3 regions of the Streptomyces sp. NPDC048258 genome follow, and region 2 is predicted to be linked to each of the others. Evidence: riboswitches for the same ligand, from Rfam matches in the RefSeq annotation. Region 2 holds a riboswitch; each other region holds the start of a gene.
What was found. Region 2 has a riboswitch for cyclic di-AMP ahead of ACGFYQ_RS38610 (M23 family metallopeptidase). Riboswitches for the same ligand answer to the same signal wherever they lie in the genome.

Region 1 (6,168 bases), on a different contig from region 2:
CAGAGGACGAGCACCAGGAGGGCCGCGCGGCCGGTGAGCCGGCTGCGGCGGACCTGGCGGCGCGACTGCGAGCGGTAGACGTGGGCGGCGGTCCGCTCGCCGAGCTGCTTGAGCCTGGTCGCGGTCGAGAAGGTGGAGAACCGATCCCGGTTCCCGGCCATTGATCCCGCCTCCCCTATGTACGCACTACGCAATACGTCCCCGCACACGGTACGGGACCGAGTGCGGGGACGTACGGAAGCAAGAGCGTGATTAGCCCTTGAAGCGCGGGAACGCGCTGCGGCCCGCGTACACCGCGGCGTCGTCGAGGATCTCCTCGATGCGCAGCAGCTGGTTGTACTTGGCGACGCGGTCCGAGCGGGCCGGGGCGCCGGTCTTGATCTGGCCGCAGTTCACGGCGACGGCGAGGTCGGCGATGGTGACGTCCTCGGTCTCACCGGAGCGGTGCGACATCATGCACTTGAAGCCGTTGCGCTGGGCCATCTCGACGGCGTCCAGGGTCTCGGTCAGCGAACCGATCTGGTTCACCTTCACGAGCAGGGCGTTCGCGGAGCCCTCCTCGATACCGCGGGCCAGGCGCTCCGGGTTGGTGACGAAGAGGTCGTCGCCGACGATCTGGACCTTGGCGCCCAGGCGGTCGGTGATGGTCTTCCAGCCGGCCCAGTCGTCCTCGAACAGCGGGTCCTCGATGGAGACCAGCGGGTACGCCTCGACGAGTTCGGCGTAGTAGTCGGTCATCTCGGAGGCCGAGCGGGACTGGCCCTCGAACTCGTACTTGCCGTCCTTGTAGAACTCGGACGCGGCGACGTCGAGCGCGAGCGCGATGTCCTTGCCCGGGGTGTAGCCGGCCTGCTTGATGGCCTCGACGATGAGGTCGAGCGCGGCGCGGTTGGACTCCAGGTTCGGGGCGAAGCCGCCCTCGTCACCCAGGCCGGTGGAGAGGCCCTTGGTGTGCAGGACCTTCTTGAGGGTGTGGTAGACCTCGGCACCCCAGCGCAGCGCCTCGGAGAAGGACTCCGCGCCGATCGGGGCGATCATGAACTCCTGGATGTCCACGTTGGAGTCGGCGTGCGACCCACCGTTGAGGATGTTCATCATCGGAACGGGCAGCAGGTGCGCGTTCGGGCCGCCGAGGTAGCGGAAGAGCGGAAGGTCCGAGGCCTCGGACGCGGCGTGCGCGACGGCCAGGGAGACGCCGAGGATGGCGTTGGCGCCGAGGGAGCCCTTGTTGTCGGTGGCGTCCAGGTCGAACATGGCCTGGTCGATCAGACGCTGCTCGGTGGCGTCGTAGCCGACGAGCTCCGGGCCGATCTGCTCGATGACGGCCAGGACGGCCTTCTCCACGCCCTTGCCGAAGTAACGGTTGGGGTCACCGTCACGCAGCTCGATGGCCTCGAATGCACCGGTGGAGGCGCCGGACGGAACTGCAGCACGGCCGGTGCTGCCATCGTCGAGGCCCACCTCGACCTCGACCGTGGGGTTGCCTCGGGAGTCCAGGATTTCCCGGGCTACGACGACGTCGATGGACGGCACGAGCATCTCCTTCTGGGATGTGACGCTGGGTGTGCGGTGGCGTCAGGCCGTGGGATGGCCTTGCCGACTAGAGCCTAACCGGCTCCGGGCACTCGACCGGCCGACCGCCCGGGTCCTGGGACGAAAAAGAGCCCGAATACCCCTCTTCCGGGACATAGGACTCTGGATCGGCGCCGGATGACCGCGGTTCCGACGGCGCACGCGCCGCCGCCCGGCGCGTGGGGGGAGGCGCGCCGGGCGGTGGGGATGGTGCGTGTTACTGCGACTGCTGCGGCTGTTGCCGCAGTGTTCAGCTGAGCTTCAGCTTCTGACCCGGGAAGATCAGGTCGGCGTCCGAGACGATGTCCTTGTTCAGCTCGAAGAGCTTCTCCCAGCCGCCCTTGACGCCGTTGGCCTCGGCGATGCTGCCCAGGGTGTCGCCGGACTTGACCTCGTACGAGCCGTTGCCGGTCTTCGGGGCCGGGGCCTCGGAGCGCTCGGAGCGGGTGGTCGGAGCCGGGGTCTCGGAGCGCTTCGTCTCCTTCTTCGGCTCGGTCTTCTTCGGCTGGGTCTTCTTGGTCTCGGTCTTCTTCTCCGTCTGCTTCGGGGTCTCGGTCGCGCCCCCGCCGGTGTAGGAGGAGTTCGACAGACCCACGCCGCAGGACGGCCAGGCGCCCTTGCCCTGGCCCTTGAGGACCTTCTCGGCTATGGCTATCTGCTGGGACTTCGAGGCCTGGTTGGCCTGCGGGGCGTACGTCTTGCCGCCGTACGCGGCCCAGGTGGAGGACGAGAACTGCAGGCCGCCGTAGTAGCCGTTGCCCGTGTTGATGGCCCAGTTGCCGCCGGACTCGCACTGCGCCACGCGGTCCCACTCGGAAGCGGTGGCGGCGCTGGCGGAGCCCGCGGCCATCAGGGGGGCGGCGACGGCCACACCGGCGACACCGGCGAGCGTGACGATGCGGACGGCCTTGGAACCGCGGCGGTGCTTGCCCTTGCCGGAAAGCAGCATGGAGTTTCTCCTCACCGACGCCTACGAGGTGAGCTGTCGGGTTCGGGCGAGTGAGTTGCCCGGCCGTGCGACCTAGCGCACGTCTTAACCCCTAGCCGGTGGCGTGACCGTCTCTCAACGGCCGCTCCCGGCACCTACCTTGGTTCCCCCGCTCCTGCCTTCGGCGCTTGACGCGACGACTGTTCCCCCCGTCCGCCGGCAGGATTCGGCGATGCGGTCGAAGGAGCTCACGATGGCGAGCGATTCAGAAGGTAGACAGGTCTCTCCCCGATGTTCAACGACCGCCATCGGGGAGAAACGGCCCCTACTTGCGCCCCTTGTAGGGGTGTTTGCGCAGGTGAGGGTGGGGATTGCGGAAGCCCCGGGACGAGACACGCCAGTTGACCGGAAGAGACACATGTCTCACTTACAGAAAACGGACAATCAACTCTTACCGGGTGGCTTAAGTGCCCTTATTGCGCGGTTAGATCCAGGTTCTGACCGGGCTTGATCAGATCGGCGTTCCCGCCGATGACCTGCTCGTTGGCCTCGTAGAGCGCGTTCCAGCCGCCCTTGACCCCCTTGGCGTCCGCGATGGTCGCCAGGCTGTCGCCCGCCTTCACGGTGTACACGGGGTCCGACGCGGCGTCAGATGTGACGGGTGCCTCGGGCGCGGGCGCTCCGCGGTGCTTGCCGCTGCCCTCGGGCGCCGTGGCGGGCGGTGCGGTGGGGTCGGCGGAGGCGCCCGGGGCGGCCGGTGCCGTCGGGTCCACGGGGTCCGTCGTGGCGCCCGGAGTTGTGGGGGCCGTGGGGTCGGCCGGGGTGACCGGGGGCAGGCCGGGGGTGCCGGGCGGCGTGGTGGGCGCGCTCGGGTCCACGGGGGCGGTCGGCGCACCCGGGTCCGTCGGAGTCGGGGCCGGGGTCGTGGGCTCGTCCGGCGAGGGCATGACGGGCAGTCCGAGGGACGGCGCGAGCGGGCCGTCGGGGAGCACGAACGACGGGGTGTCCGACGGGCTCGGGGCCGGCTGGGTCGGGGCGCCGAAGTCCGTGGACGGCTTGCCGGTCCCCGTCGAGGGCACGGTGGTGTCCGGCCGGGAGGGCGTCGGGGCGATCACCCCCGGGCCGCCGGGCAGACCGGGGTCGACGGCCGCGGCGGGGCTCTGCCCGTCCAGTCCGGCCGAGGCAGCGCACAGCGGCCACGCCTGCGGCCCCTGGGAGGCCAGTACGCGCTCGGCCACCGCGATCTGCTGGGACCGGCTCGCCAGGTCGGCCCGCTTGGCGAAGTCGAGCCCGCCGGCGCTCTGCCACTGGTCCTGCGTGAACTGGAGGCCGCCGTACTGGCCGCTGCCGTAGTTGGCGCTCCAGCTGCCCCCGCTCTCGCATTCGGCGACCTTGTCCCACGTGGAGGTGTCGGCCGCGGAGGCGTTGGTGGCGGCAAGAAGCGGCAGGGCCAGCGCGGAGCCTGTGACTCCTGCGGTGACGACTATCGCGGGCACCTGACGGGGGCGTCTGTGACGGCCGTTCCCGGAACGCATGAGGCTGCACCTTTCGCATAACGGCTGGGTAACGGCAGAACCTAGCGGCCTTCGAACGATTGTCACAACTCCGGTCGGTATCTGACTTCCGGTCAGACGGCCCTCAGATGTTTCGGGGTGTAAAGCGCACGGGAAGGGTGCGCAGGCCACGCATGATCAGCCCGCCGCGCCAGCGCAGGTCTTCCGGCGGAACGGCGAGTTCCAGATCCGGCAGACGCGTGAGCAAAGTCGCAAGCGCCGTCTGTCCCTCAAGTCGCGCGAGCGGAGCGCCCAGGCAGTAGTGGATGCCGTGCCCGTACCCGAGGTGCTGGTTGTCGGTGCGGGAGAGGTCGAGGGTGTCCGGGTCGGCGAAGCGCTCCGGGTCGCGGTCGGCGGCCGCGAGGACGACCAGGACCGGATCGCCGGCCGCGATCGACTGCCCGCCGAGGGTCAGCGGCTCGGTGGCGAACCGCCACGTGGCCAGCTCCACCGGGCCGTCGTAGCGCAGGAGTTCCTCGATCCCGGTCTCCAGCAGGTCCCGCTCGCCCGCGGCGAGGGAGAGCTGGAGGCGTTCGCGCTCGCCGGGGTTCATGAAGAGGGAGTGGACGCCGTTGCCGATGAGGTTCACGGTCGTCTCGAAACCGGCGAAAAGCAGGATGAAAGCCATGGCGGTGGCCTCGACCTCCGTGAGGTGGTCGCCGTGGTCGCTCGCCCGGATCAGGTCCGAGATCAGATCATTGCCCAGATCATCCCTTTTGCGATGGATGAGTTCACCGAGATAGGTCCGCATCTGCTTGACGGAACGGGCCACCCCGCCGCGCGGACCGCCGCCGTGCCGGATCATCATCCCGGCCCAGTCCCGGAAGTCGTCCTGGTCCTCGCGCGGTACGCCGAGCATCTCGCAGATGGCGTAGATGGGGAGCGGGAAGGCGAACTCGTGGATGAGGTCCGCCTCCCCCTTCCCCGCGAACTGGTCGATGAGGTGGTCGGTGAGCTCCTGCACGCGCGGGGTGAACCCGGCGACCCGGCGCGGGGTGAAGGCCTTCGACACCAGCCGCCGCAGCCGGGTGTGGTCCGGCGGGTCGATGTTGAGCAGGTGCGTCATCAGCTCCGCCTTGCGCTCCCCCGGGATCCCGGTCTTGCCCTTGGCGTGCGCGGGCTCCGCGTGGTGCGCCGGGTTCTTGCTGAGCCGCTGGTCCGCGAGGGCCTGGCGGGCGTCCGCGTACCGGGTGACCAGCCAGGCCTCGACCCCGCTGGGGAGCTTGGTGCGGTGCACCGGTGCGTGCTCGCGCAGCCATGCGTAGGCCGGGTACGGATCGGTCGCGAACTCCCAGTCGAACAGGGTCGGCCCTCCGCGGGAAGGGGAGGTCGAAGGGGTGTCGGCGGGGGTTGCGGGGGTCTGCTCATGCACCCGCTGACCGTATCCCGGCGCCCGCCCCCGATCCCATATGGGAGGTTCGTCGCGGCTGTCCGTAGATCCGCCATCGCTTGACCTGACGTTCCCCGACGTTCCTACTTTCGGTTCTGTGGATGTGAGGATCTTGAAAAGCAGCTTCGCGGTGGTGGAGAGACGGGCCGAGCACGCGGTCAAGTTCTTCTACTCCCACCTGTTCTGGCACAACCCCGGAGTCCGTGAGCTCTTCCCGCCCTCCTTCGAGGACATGGAGCGACAGCGGGACCGGCTGTTCGCCGCGCTCACCCACGTGGTCGCCCATCTGGAGAACGAGACCCTCGTCCCCTATCTCCGCGAACTGGGCCGCGACCACCGCAAGTTCCAGGCCGGCCCCGAGCACTACGCGGCCGTGGGCACCAGCCTGCTCGCCGCCCTCGCGGAGACCTCCGGAGCGGCGTGGACCCCGCCGGTGGAGAAGGCCTGGACCGAGGCGTACCAGGTGATCGCCGACGCGATGACGGCCGGCGCCGCGGAAGCCGGGGACCCGCCGTGGTGGGACGCGGAGGTCGTGCGCCACCTCCGGTACGGGGAGGACATCGGCGTCCTGACCCTGGAGCCGCACGCCCCCTTCCCCTATGTACCCGGCCAGTACACGAGCGTGAGCAGCGAGCGGGTCCCGAGGACCTGGCGCACGTACTCCATCGGCAACGCCCCCCGCCCCGAGGGCACCCTGGACCTGCACGTCAGCCGGATCGAGGGGG
Region 2 (6,168 bases):
CGGCCGACGCGCTTGCATACAGTGGCAGGTCTGACAGAAATCTCTGCATCGCGATCGAAGGGACCACATGCCCATGGGTCACACGGCCACAGCCCAGGCCGGCTCCGGCGGCCTGACAGCGACCGAACACCGGCTGGCCAACGGCTTGCGCGTGGTGCTTTCCGAGGACCACCTGACCCCGGTCGCCGCGGTTTGCCTCTGGTACGACGTGGGCTCGCGCCACGAAGTCAAGGGGCGAACCGGCCTGGCTCACCTCTTCGAGCACCTGATGTTCCAGGGCTCGGCGAGCGTACCGGGCAACGGGCACTTCGAGCTGGTCCAGGGTGCCGGCGGCTCCCTGAACGGCACGACCAGCTTCGAGCGCACCAACTACTTCGAGACGATGCCGACCCACCAGCTGGAGCTCGCGCTGTGGCTGGAGGCGGACCGCATGGGCTCGCTGCTGGCCGCCCTGGACGACGAGTCCATGGAGAACCAGCGCGACGTCGTCAAGAACGAGCGCCGCCAGCGGTACGACAACGTCCCGTACGGCACGGCCTTCGAGAAGCTGACCGCCCTCGCGTACCCCGAGGGCCACCCGTACCACCACACCCCGATCGGCTCGATGGCCGATCTGGACGCCGCGTCCCTGGAGGACGCCCGCGCCTTCTTCCGTACGTACTACGCGCCCAACAACGCGGTGCTGTCGGTGGTCGGCGACATCGACCCGGAGCGCACGCTCGCGTGGATCGAGAAGTACTTCGGCACCATCCCCGCGCACGACGGCAAGCAGCCGCCCCGTGACGGCTCGCTGCCCGACGTCATCGGCCGGGAGCTGCGCGAGGAGATCGTCGAGGAGGTCCCGGCGCGTGCGCTGATGGCCGCCTACCGGCTCCCGCACGACGGCACCCGCGAGTGCGACGCCGCCGACGTGGCGCTGACCGTCCTGGGCGGCGGCGAGTCCTCGCGGCTCCACAACCGCCTGGTACGCCGCGACCAGACGGCCGTCGCGGCCGGCTTCGGCATGCTGCGCCTGGCCGGAGCGCCCTCGCTGGGCTGGCTGGACGTCAAGACCTCCGGCGGGGTCGAGGTGCCCGACATCGAGGCGGCCGTGGACGAGGAGCTCGCGCGGTTCGCCGCCGAGGGCCCGACGGCCGAGGAGATGGAGCGCGCGCAGGCACAGCTGGAGCGCGAGTGGCTGGACCGGCTGAGCACGGTCGCCGGCCGCGCCGACGAACTGTGCCGCTTCGCGGTGCTCTTCGGCGACCCGCAGCTGGCCCTGACCGCCGTCCGGCGCGTCCTCGACGTCACCGCCGAGGAAGTGCAGGCCGTGGCCGCGGCCCGGCTGCGTCCCGACAACCGCGCGGTGCTGGTCTACGAACCGCTCGCCGCGGACGCGGACGCCGACGACGCCGGCGAGAACGACGAGAACCACGCGAACGAGAACGAAGGGGTGGAGCAGTGAGCGACACCGCAGCCGTCACGATGACCTTCCACCCGCGCCCGCAGGCCGGGGAGCCCCAGCCGTGGGCCTTCCCGGCCCCCGACCGCTCGGTCCTCGCCAACGGCCTGACCCTGCTGCGCTGCCACCGCCCGGGCCAGCAGGTGATCGCGGTCGAGGTCAACCTCGCCGCCCCGCTGGACGCCGAGCCCGAGGGCCTGGACGGCGTGGCCACGATCATGGCCCGCGCGCTGTCCGAGGGCACGGACAAGCACTCCGCCGAGGAGTTCGCGGCCGAGCTGGAGCGCTGCGGCGCCACCCTCGACGCGCACGCCGACCACCCGGGCCTGCGGGTCTCCCTGGAGGTCCCGGCCTCCCGGCTGCCCAAGGCGCTCGGCCTGCTCGCCGAGGCCCTGCGCGCGCCGGCCTTCGCCGACGCCGAGGTCGACCGCCTCGTGCGCAACCGGCTCGACGAGATCCCGCACGAGCTGGCCAACCCGCAGCGCCGCGCCGCCAAGCAGCTCTCCAAGGAGCTGTTCCCGGCCTCCCTGCGGATGTCCCGCCCGCGCCAGGGCACCGAGGAGACGGTCGCCCGGATCGACTCCGCGGCCGTACGCGCCTTCTACGAGGCCCACGTACGCCCCGCCACGGCCACCGCGGTGGTCGTCGGCGACCTGACCGGCATCGACCTGGACGCCGTGCTCGCGGACACCCTGGGCGCCTGGACGGGCGACACCGCCGCGCCCCTCCCGGTGCCGCCGGTGACCGCCGACGACGCGGGCCGCGTGGTCATCGTGGACCGGCCCGGCGCGGTCCAGACGCAGCTGCTGATCGGCCGGATCGGACCGGACCGGCACGACCGGGTCTGGGCTGCCCAGGTGCTCGGCACGTACTGCCTGGGCGGCACCCTGACCTCCCGCCTGGACAAGGTGCTGCGCGAGGAGAAGGGGTACACCTACGGCGTGCGCGCCTTCGGCCAGGTGCTCCGCTCGACCGCCGACGGCAAGGGCGCCTCGATGCTCGCCATCAGCGGCTCGGTGGACACCCCGAACACCGGCCCGGCGCTGGAGGACCTCTGGAAGGTGCTGCGCACCCTCGCGGAGGGCGGCCTGACCGATGCCGAACGGGACGTGGCGGTGCAGAACTTGGTGGGCGTGGCCCCGCTGAAGTTCGAGACGGCAGCCTCGGTCGCCGGAACCCTCGCCGACCAGGTCGAGCAGGAGCTGCCGGACGACTTCCAGGCGCAGTTGTACGCGCGGCTCGCCGAAACCGGGACGGTGGAGGCGACTTCGGCGGTCGTGAAGGCCTTCCCGGCGGACCGGCTGGTCACCGTCCTGGTGGGCGACGCGGCGCAGATCGAGGCGCCGGTGCGCGCCCTCGGGATCGGCGACGTGAGCGTCGTCACCAACTGACGGAATCCTCGGTCAACTGACCGACACGAAGAGGGGCTTCGGCGGGCTTGTCCGCCGGAGCCCCTTTTGTCCGTTAGGTGGGGAGGTTGCTTTTATGTGGTGTGGCGTACGCAACAAAAAGGCGTGTCTGTTTGGCGATTGACTGATGATCCGCCTAGCGTCACCCGTGCTGTCCGTCAGTTGTACCCGCCGCATCCGCGGCACCGGGCAGCGATCGCCGAGTCCCCGTCAGGCGCGAGCCTGGGGAGCCGGGGACCCACATGTGTCCCTGGGGTGAATCGGGCCGCCTCGCAAGAGGAGGTCCGTAGGAGACCTTCCTGCTCCGAACCCGTCAGCTAACCCGGTAGGCGAGAAGGAAGGAAAGGATCAGCCCCTTCATGGCGTTTGGCAGTCGTCCCGCCGGCTCCGGTAAGCACCGTGGTTCCAGCCGTCTGAGCCGCAAGACCGCCGGTTACGCCGGCATCGCCGCCCTCGCCACCACTGGTGTCGTCGGCTCCCTCGCCGCCCCGGCCTTCGCCGCCGACAACGGCGATCACCACTCCGCCCAGGACAACGCGCTCGGCGCCGTCGTCGTCGCGGAGGAGCTCCAGGGCGACATCCAGGACCAGGCTGCGTCCCAGCAGCGCGCCGCCGAGCACGCCGCCGCCCAGGCGCAGGCCGAGGCCGACGCCAAGCAGCGGGCCTCCGAGGCCAAGCGCCTCGCCGAGGCCAAGGCGAAGGCCGAGCGTGAAGCCGCCGAGCGTGCGGCCCGCGAGGAGGAGCGCAAGCGCCTCAACACCTTCGTCGCGCCGATCGAGGGCTCGTACGTCAGCACGCAGTACAAGGCGGGCGGCGGCATGTGGTCCTCCGGCAGCCACACCGGCATCGACTTCCACGCCGCCTCCGGCACCTCCGTCCACGCGGTGGGCGTCGGCGTCGTCGTCGAGGCCGGCTGGGGCGGCGCGTACGGCAACAACGTCGTCATCAAGCACAACGACGGCACGTACACCCAGTACGGCCACATGTCCTCGCTGAGCGTCTCCGTCGGCCAGCAGGTCACCCCCGGCCAGCAGATCGGCCTGTCGGGCTCCACGGGCAACTCCAGCGGCCCGCACCTGCACTTCGAGGCCCGCACCGGTGCCGACTACGGCTCGGACATCGACCCGATCGCGTACCTGCGCTCGCACGACGTCAGCCTCTGACCCGCATCGCACCGCGCGACACCGCTTCACCGAAGGCCCCGGCTCCCCGAGCCGGGGCCTTCGTGCTGCTCCGCCGGTAAATGTTTCGCATTTCCGACCGCTCTCGGAAATTATCGTGTGTTGCAATAGAGTCGCAGCACGCGCATGCGTGTCCATTGAGCGTGTCAGTCGGAAATAGGCGGAGGTCCGGTCTTGCGTATTCCTGCGCACGCGGTATGCACAGCAATCCGCGACGACATCGTCTCCGGGGTCTTCGAACCGGGCGGCAGGCTGACCGAGGAGGTGCTGGCCCGCCGGTACGGAGTCTCGCGCGTCCCGGTCCGCGAGGCGCTGCGGACCCTGGAGTCCGAGGGGTTCGTGACCACGCGGCGCCACGCGGGCGCCTGTGTGGCCGAGCCGACCGAGCAGGAGGCCGCCGACCTCCTGGAGCTGCGGATGCTGCTGGAGCCCCTGGCGGCCGCCAGGGCCGCCCGGCGGCGCACGGAGGCACACCTCAAGGTGTTGCGCGGGCTGGTCAGACTGGGCCAGGAGCGGGCCAGGCGGGGCCAGGGCGAGGATCTGCGGTCCCTGGGCGGCTGGTTCCACGAGACGCTCGCGCAGGCCTCCGGGAGCCCGGGCCTGATCGCGCTGCTCACGCAGATGCGGCACAAGGTGGCGTGGATGTACGTGGTGGAGGCGCCGGCCCGGCCGGTGGAGTCATGGGCGGAGCACGGGGCGATCGTGGACGCGGTGGCGCGGGGGGACGCGGAGCGGGCCCGGACGCTGACGGTGCTCCACGCCGACCGGGCGGCGGCCGCGCACCGGCCGCGGCTCCGGCCGACGGTGAGCACTTCGCAACCTGCCGTAAACATGGCGAGCGGCCGGCATTAACAGGGCCCGTATACAAAGGACGTATCCCGGCGGCGCTGCCTGAATTTCCGGGTCGTATGCACGAGCTGCACGCGCCGAATTCCTGCGGAGCCGAATTCTCGCGCTGCGGTGCTGCGGTGCTGCCGTGTTTTCGTGCTTTTGTGTTTTCGTGCCGCCGTCGGTATTCCGTGAACCCGAATCGATCCGGAAACGACGGAGCCGCGGCCCCCGGGGTGGTGGGGCCGCGGCTGCCGCGGGTGTACTGCGTGGGTCGAACCCGAAGGGTCAGACGGTCTCGGGGAGCTCCTCGAGACCCTCGGCGACCAGCTTCGCGAGGCGGTCCAGCGCGACCTCGGCGCCGTCGGCCTCGGAGGCGAGGACGATCTCCTCGCCGCCCTGGGCGCCCAGGCCCAGAACAGCCAGCATGGAAGCGGCGTTGACGGGGTCGCCGCCGGCCTTGGCGATGGTCACCGGGACGCCGGAGGCGGTCGTCGCACGGACGAAGATCGAGGCGGGACGAGCGTGCAGGCCCTCGGCCCAGCCGACGTTGACGCGGCGCTCTGCCATGGTGATGCCCTTCAGGTTCTTACGGTTGTCTAGACCAGTCTCTCACGACGCCCGGAATGCTCCGACCGACCTTCGGCCCGGATGTCCCGCCGTTCGACCTTCCCCAGCTTGCACCGTTTTGCCCCAGCTTGCCTAATGCGCCGCGCGAGCGCTGCCCGGCCGTTCCCGGCCGTAAGGTAGGCCCATGACCACCGAGTCGGACCCCTCGTACCCGGCCCACTGGGAAGCGGACGTCGTCCTGCGCGACGGCGGCACCGCCCGGATCAGGCCCATCACCACCGCGGACGCGGGCCGGCTGGTCAGCTTCTACGAGCAGGTCTCCGACGAGTCGAAGTACTACCGCTTCTTCGCTCCCTACCCCCGGCTCTCCGATCGCGACGTGCACCGGTTCACGCACCACGACTACGTGGACCGGGTCGGCCTCGCGGCGACCATCGGCGGGGAGTTCATCGGCACCGTCCGCTACGACCGCATCGGCGCCGACGGCCGGCCCGCCACCGGCCCCGCCGACGAGGCCGAGGTCGCCTTCCTCGTCCAGGACGCCCACCAGGGCCGCGGCGTGGCCTCCGCCCTCCTCGAACACATCGGCGCGGTGGCCCGCGAGCGCGGCATCCGCCGGTTCGCCGCCGAAGTGCTCCCCGCCAACACCAAGATGATCAAAGTGTTCACGGACGTCGGCTACCAGCAGAAGCGCAGCTTCGAGGACGGCTCCGTCCATCTGACCCTCGACCTCGAACCC
Region 3 (6,168 bases), on a different contig from region 2:
AAGGGCGCCTCCACCGCCTCGCAGACCGCGTGGGCGCTGATGGCCCTGCTGTCGGCGGGAGAGCGGGACGGCAAGGCCGTCGAGCGGGGCATCGCCCACCTGGTCGGGACCCAGCGGGAGGACGGCTCCTGGGACGAGCCGTACTTCACGGGCACCGGCTTCCCCTGGGACTTCTCCATCAACTACCACCTGTACCGGCAGGTGTTCCCGCTCACCGCGCTCGGCCGCTACCTGTACGGGGAACCCTTCGCCCCGGCCGGGACGGCGGCGGCGGAGACCCCGTGACCACCCCGCTGCTCGTCGCGTGCGCGCTGCGCATCGAGCAGGCGGCGCTGCGCGGCACGGGCCGCGGCGCGCCCGAGGCGTACGCCCTGCTGCGCACCGGCATGGGCCCGCGCGCCGCCGGGCGGGCCGTCGGCCGTGCCCTGGAACAGCCGGGAATGGACGGGGCCGCCGTCCTCGCGACCGGATTCTGCGCCGGGCTCGTCCCCGGCATGCACCCCGGCGACCTGGTCGTCGCCGCGGAGACCCGGGACCCGCACGGCACCGTCCCGTGCACCGGGACCACCCTGCTCGCCGAGGCACTGGCCCGGGCCGCCCCCGGCCGGACCGTGCACACCGGCGTACTGACCGGATCCGACCACGTCGTCCGCGGCCAGGAGCGCGCGCAGCTGCGCGCCACCGGCGCCCTCGCGGTCGACATGGAGTCCGCGGCCACCCTGTGGACCGCCACCCGCGGCGGCGGCCGCCCGGTTGCGGCCGTCCGGGTGATCGTGGACGCTCCGGAGCATGAGCTCGTCCGTATCGGCACCGTCCGCGGTGGAATATCGGCCTTCCGCGTACTGCGTGCCGTACTGCCCGCGTTTTACGAATGGCACCGTTCTTTGCTGCTCCCCAGGAGGTGAGCCAGATGGCCATGCCGCTGCGCCAGACCATCAGGGTCGGGACCTATCTTCTCGAACAGAAGCTGCGCAAGCGTGAGAAGTTCCCGCTGATCGTCGAGCTGGAACCGCTCTACGCCTGCAACCTGGCCTGTGAAGGGTGCGGGAAGATCCAGCACCCGGCCGGGGTGCTCAAGCAGCGCATGCCGGTCGCCCAGGCGGTCGGCGCCGTACTGGAGTCCGGCGCGCCCATGGTGTCCATCGCGGGCGGCGAGCCCTTGATGCACCCGCAGATCCACGAGATCGTCCGTCAGTTGGTGGCGAAGCGGAAGTACGTTTTCCTCTGCACCAACGCGATGCTCCTGCGCAAGAAGATCGAGAAGTTCACCCCGTCCCCGTATTTCGCCTTCGCCGTGCACATCGACGGCCTGCGCGAACGGCACGACGAGTCGGTGGCCAAGGAAGGCGTCTTCGACGAGGCCGTGGCGGCCATCAAGGAGGCGAAGAAGCGCGGGTTCCGGGTGACCACCAACTCCACCTTCTTCAACACGGACACTCCGCAGACCATCATCGAGGTGCTCAACTACCTCAATGACGACCTCCAGGTGGACGAGATGATGATCTCGCCCGCCTACGCCTACGAAAAGGCCCCCGACCAGGAACACTTCCTCGGCGTCGAACAGACCCGCGAACTCTTCAGGAAGGCCTTCGCGGGCGGCAACCGCAGGCGCTGGCGGCTCAACCACTCTCCGCTCTTCCTGGACTTCCTGGAAGGAAAGGCCGATTTCCCCTGCACGGCCTGGGCCATTCCGAATTACTCCCTCTTCGGCTGGCAGCGCCCCTGCTATCTGATGAGCGACGGCTATGTGCCCACGTACCGCGAACTGATCAACGACACCGACTGGAGCAAGTACGGCCGCGGCAAGGACCCGCGCTGCGCGAACTGCATGGCGCACTGCGGCTACGAGCCCACCGCCGTCCTCGCCACCATGGGCTCCCTGAAGGAGTCCCTGCGGGCGGCCCGGGAGACGATCGGCGGGAACCGGGACAGGTCGGCATGACGCCGGCCGGACAGGGCCTGGAGGAACAGGGGAAGCGCGGCCGGGGCAAGGGCTTCGACCTCGGCGCCCTGCTGGCCGAGCGAGGCGGCGAGCGGTACGAGCTGCACGCCCGGCACCTCAACCACCAACTGCCCCGGATGCTGCACACCATCGGCTTCGACAAGGTCTACGAGCGGGCCGAGGGCGCCCACTTCTGGGACGCCGAGGGCAACGACTACCTCGACATGCTGGCCGGGTTCGGGGTGATGGGCCTGGGCCGGCACCACCCGGTGGTCCGCCGCGCCCTGCACGACGTCCTGGACGCCCAGCTCGCCGACCTCACCCGCTTCGACTGCCAGCCGCTCCCCGGGCTGCTCGCGGAGAAGCTGCTCTCGTACAGCCCGCACCTGGACCGGGTCTTCTTCGGCAACAGCGGCACCGAGGCGGTGGAGACGGCCCTGAAGTTCGCCCGGTACGCCACCGGACGGCCCAGGATCCTCTACTGCGACCACGCCTTCCACGGGCTCACGACGGGGTCGCTCTCGGTGAACGGCGAGGGCGGCTTCCGGGACGGCTTCGCGCCGCTGCTCCCCGACACGAAGATCGCGCTGGGGGACCTGGCCGCCCTGGAGCGGGAGCTGAAGCGCGGGGACGTGGCCGCCTTCGTCGTCGAGCCGATCCAGGGCAAGGGCGTGCTCGCCGCCCCGCCCGGATTCCTGCTCGCCGCGCAGGAGCTGCTGCGCCGGCACAAGGCGCTGCTGATCGCGGACGAGGTGCAGACCGGCCTCGGGCGTACCGGCGACTTCTACGCGTACCAGCACGAGCCGGGCGTGGAACCGGACCTGGTGTGCGTGGCCAAGGCGCTGTCGGGCGGCTACGTGCCGGTCGGCGCGACCCTGGGCAAGGACTGGATCTTCAAGAAGGTCTACTCGTCCATGGACCGGGTCCTCGTGCACTCCGCGAGCTTCGGCTCCAACGCGCAGGCGATGGCGGCCGGACTGGCCGTCCTCTCGGTCATGGAGGACGAGGAGGTCGTGGCCAACGCCCGGGCCATGGGCGACCTGCTGCGCGGACGGCTCGCGGCCCTGGTGGACGAGTACGAGCTGCTGCACGAGGTGCGCGGGCGCGGCCTGATGATCGGCATCGAGTTCGGCCGGCCGTCCTCGCTGGGGCTGCGCAGCCGGTGGGCCATGCTGCAGGCGGCCCGCAAGGGGCTCTTCGCGCAGATGGTCGTGGTGCCGCTGCTGCAGAAGCACCGGATCCTCACGCAGGTGTCCGGGGACCACCTGGAAGTGATCAAGCTCATCCCGCCGCTGATCGTGGACGAGCGGGACGTCGACCGGTTCGTCGGCGCTTTCCGGGACGTCATGGACGAGGCGCACGGCGGGTCCGGGCTGATGTGGGACTTCGGCAGGACCCTGGTGAAGCAGGCCGTCGGCAACCGGTGACGGCCTGCCCCGCCGTCGTCAGTCGAGCAGCCGGTCCCGCAGCCGGCCGAGGGTCTCGGGCGTGAGCCCGAGGCCCTCGGCCAGGTAGCGGTCCACACCGCCCCAGTGCTCGTCGATGGTCTCGAAGGCCGCCTCCAGGTACTCGGCGCGGGCGTCGAAGAGCGGGGCGAGTAGCTCCATCACCTCGGGGGAGCGGGCCTCGGCCGACTCGCTGCTGCGGCGCACCCGGTAGCGGCGGTGCGGGGCGTTCGACTCCAGGTAGTCCGCCACGATCGCCTCCCGCTCGACGCGCAGCGCGAGCAGGGTGACGGCGATCGACAGGCCGGCCCGGTCCTTGCCCGCCGCGCAGTGCAGGAGGGCGGGCACGCTGTCCTCGGCGAGGGCGCGCACCACCCGGCCGTGCTCGGCGGTGCGGTGCTTGATGATCCCGCGGTACGAGTTCGACATCCGGGCCGCGGCCTTCCCGTCGCCCAGGATCGAGCGGAGCTGGTCGAGGTCGCCGTCGCGGACCATCTTCCAGAACTCCCGGCCGTCGGCCGGATCCGAGAGCGGGATGTTGACGTTCCGTACGCCGGGCAGTTCGACGTCCGGCCCCTCCAGGGCGTGGTCGGCGTTGTTGCGGAAGTCGAAGACGGTGTGGAGCCCGAGCGAGGAGAGGAATTCTGCATCGTTTTCAGTGGCATGCGCCAGATGTCCGCTTCGGAACAGTCGTCCCGTCTTGACCCTTCGTCCGTCAGAAGTCGGCAATCCGCCCACATCGCGGAAATTGCGCACTCCGGACAGCTCCGGCTCCTGTATCTGCTGGGTCACGGGAACTCCTCCGCTTCGTCGTGGGGCGTCTGTCCGTCTGTCCGAATTACGCTACTTGGCGCCAACTTGCCATGAACAGCGGCGAGATCGGACACGTCCCCGTGAGCCAGATCATACGGTGACCGTGCGTGCCTGATCGCAAAAGGCGAATGGCCCGGCCGGGGCGGTTGTTGGCAGTGGGGAATGGACGCAGGGTGACCGGAATTCCGTCGGTCCCTCATCCCTGTGATTCCGTCAGGGAATTCACGGCTTGTTACGTGCCGCCTTATGGGATTACCTTCGCGATCGATCCGGGTGGACCGCCGAATCCTGCCACTGCCCGGAAACCGCACCCGACTATTCACGCGCGCGGCAGGAGCGGGGGAACCAGGTAAGCCGCTGTTCCGGATCTTTATTCCGGGATGGCTCGGGGTGAAGCCGTACATGTCCCGCACATGGACGGCCGGACATCTCCAGTCCGAACCCGACAGCTCACCTCGCAGGCGACGGAGAGGAATTCGCCATGTCTGCAAAGGGCAAGCACCGCCGTCCCAAGTCCCGTTCCATGGCCCGCGGCCTCGCCGTCGCGGGCACCGGTGGTGCGGCGCTCGCGCTGCCCCTGATGGGCGCCGCCGGTGCCCACGCGGCCGGCGCTCCGGCCGCCGCGCCGGCCGCGGCCCCCGCCGTGGCGCCGCAGCTTCCCCTCTCGCTCCAGGCCGCGCCCGCCGCCGCCGTGGAGACCGCGCCGACCGTCTACACGGTCGTGCCGGGCGACTACCTCTCCAAGATCGCCGCCGAGCGCCACCTCTCCGGCGGCTGGGAGCGGCTGTACGCCGACAACCGCGAGGCCGTCGGCACCAACCCCTCCCTCATCCACCCGGGCCTGAAGCTGACCCTCGGCGCGAAGGGCGAGGCGGCCCCGGTCGCCGAAACCGCGCCCGCCCCGGCCCCCAAGGCCGCTCCGAAGTCGGCCCCCAAGGCCGCTCCGAAGCTGGCTCCGAAGTCGGCTCCGAAGCCCGCCGAGAAGGCCGCACCGGCGCAGCAGGACTCCGCCGCCGAGGCGCCGGCTTCGCAGCAGTCGGCCGCCGGCTTCGTCGCCCCGGTGAGCGGCGGGATCTCCACCCAGTACAAGGTCGCGGGCAGCATGTGGTCCTCCGGCTACCACACCGGCGTCGACTTCATCGCGAGCTCCGGCACCACCGTCAAGGCCGTCGGCGCGGGCACCGTGGTCTCGGCCGGCTGGGCCGGCGCGTACGGCAACGAGGTCATCATCAAGCACGAGGACGGGACCTACTCGCAGTACGGCCACCTCTCCCAGCTGTCCGTCTCGGCGGGCCAGAGCGTCACCGGCGGCCAGCGCATCGGCCTCTCCGGCTCCACCGGCAACTCGACCGGCCCGCACCTCCACTTCGAGATCCGCACGGGCCCGTCCTACGGCTCGGACATCGACCCGGTCGCCTACCTCCGCTCGAAGGGCGTGAGCATCTGACGGCACCCGCCGTCGGAACACCGACACGCGTGAGGCCGGGGCCCGAGGGGGGTCCCGGCCTCGCGTGTACGTATTCCTTATCCCCCGCGTGGTAAAGATCACGGTCCGTCAACCCCTGCTTACGTTGGCGTAGGTCGTGTACGGGAGTGAAGGATGTCGTCCTGTGGCAGCGACGACGACGACACTCAAGACCATCGGCTCGTACGCGGCGATCGGGGACAGCTTCACCGAGGGCGTGGGGGACCCGGGACCCGGGGATTCTTTTCTCGGCTGGGCGGACCGGCTCGCCGTGCTCCTGGCCGACCGGCGTGACGAGCACGACTTCCGGTACGCGAACCTGGCCGTGCGCGGCCGGCTCCTCGACCAGATCGTGGCCGAACAGGTCCCGCGGGCCAAGGAGCTCGCGCCGGACCTCGTGACCTTCTGCGCGGGCGGCAACGACATCATCCGGCCCGGCAGCGACCCGGACGACGTGGCGGAGCGGTTCGAGGCCGCCGTCGCCGACCTCACCGGGGCCGTCG

Region 1: linked by a shared signal. The riboswitch ahead of ACGFYQ_RS29445 (transglycosylase family protein) and the one ahead of ACGFYQ_RS38610 (M23 family metallopeptidase) in region 2 are both predicted to bind cyclic di-AMP.
Region 3: linked by a shared signal. The riboswitch ahead of ACGFYQ_RS09395 (peptidoglycan DD-metalloendopeptidase family protein) and the one ahead of ACGFYQ_RS38610 (M23 family metallopeptidase) in region 2 are both predicted to bind cyclic di-AMP.

Annotation. Positions count from the first base shown of each region.
Region 1 covers NZ_JBICZH010000015.1:130,731-136,898, reverse strand. The annotation lists gene ACGFYQ_RS29455 (septum formation initiator family protein) at 1-161, opposite strand, end outside; gene eno (phosphopyruvate hydratase) at 253-1,539, opposite strand; gene ACGFYQ_RS29445 (transglycosylase family protein) at 1,823-2,521, opposite strand; cyclic di-AMP (ydaO/yuaA leader) riboswitch at 2,525-2,697, opposite strand; gene ACGFYQ_RS29440 (transglycosylase family protein) at 2,974-4,035, opposite strand; gene ACGFYQ_RS29435 (cytochrome P450) at 4,139-5,425, opposite strand; gene ACGFYQ_RS29430 (globin domain-containing protein) at 5,547-6,168, shown strand, end outside.
Region 2 covers NZ_JBICZH010000032.1:39,241-45,408, forward strand. The annotation lists gene ACGFYQ_RS38600 (M16 family metallopeptidase) at 74-1,444, shown strand; gene ACGFYQ_RS38605 (M16 family metallopeptidase) at 1,465-2,832, shown strand; cyclic di-AMP (ydaO/yuaA leader) riboswitch at 3,038-3,197, shown strand; gene ACGFYQ_RS38610 (M23 family metallopeptidase) at 3,210-4,013, shown strand; gene ACGFYQ_RS38615 (GntR family transcriptional regulator) at 4,206-4,883, shown strand; gene ACGFYQ_RS38620 (HPr family phosphocarrier protein) at 5,148-5,429, opposite strand; gene ACGFYQ_RS38625 (GNAT family N-acetyltransferase) at 5,614-6,168, shown strand, end outside.
Region 3 covers NZ_JBICZH010000003.1:412,567-418,734, reverse strand. The annotation lists gene shc (squalene--hopene cyclase) at 1-285, shown strand, start outside; gene ACGFYQ_RS09415 (1-hydroxy-2-methyl-2-butenyl 4-diphosphate reductase) at 282-905, shown strand; gene hpnH (adenosyl-hopene transferase HpnH) at 911-1,942, shown strand; gene ACGFYQ_RS09405 (aspartate aminotransferase family protein) at 1,939-3,369, shown strand; gene ACGFYQ_RS09400 (tyrosine-protein phosphatase) at 3,388-4,179, opposite strand; cyclic di-AMP (ydaO/yuaA leader) riboswitch at 4,470-4,677, shown strand; gene ACGFYQ_RS09395 (peptidoglycan DD-metalloendopeptidase family protein) at 4,682-5,647, shown strand; gene ACGFYQ_RS09390 (SGNH/GDSL hydrolase family protein) at 5,811-6,168, shown strand, end outside.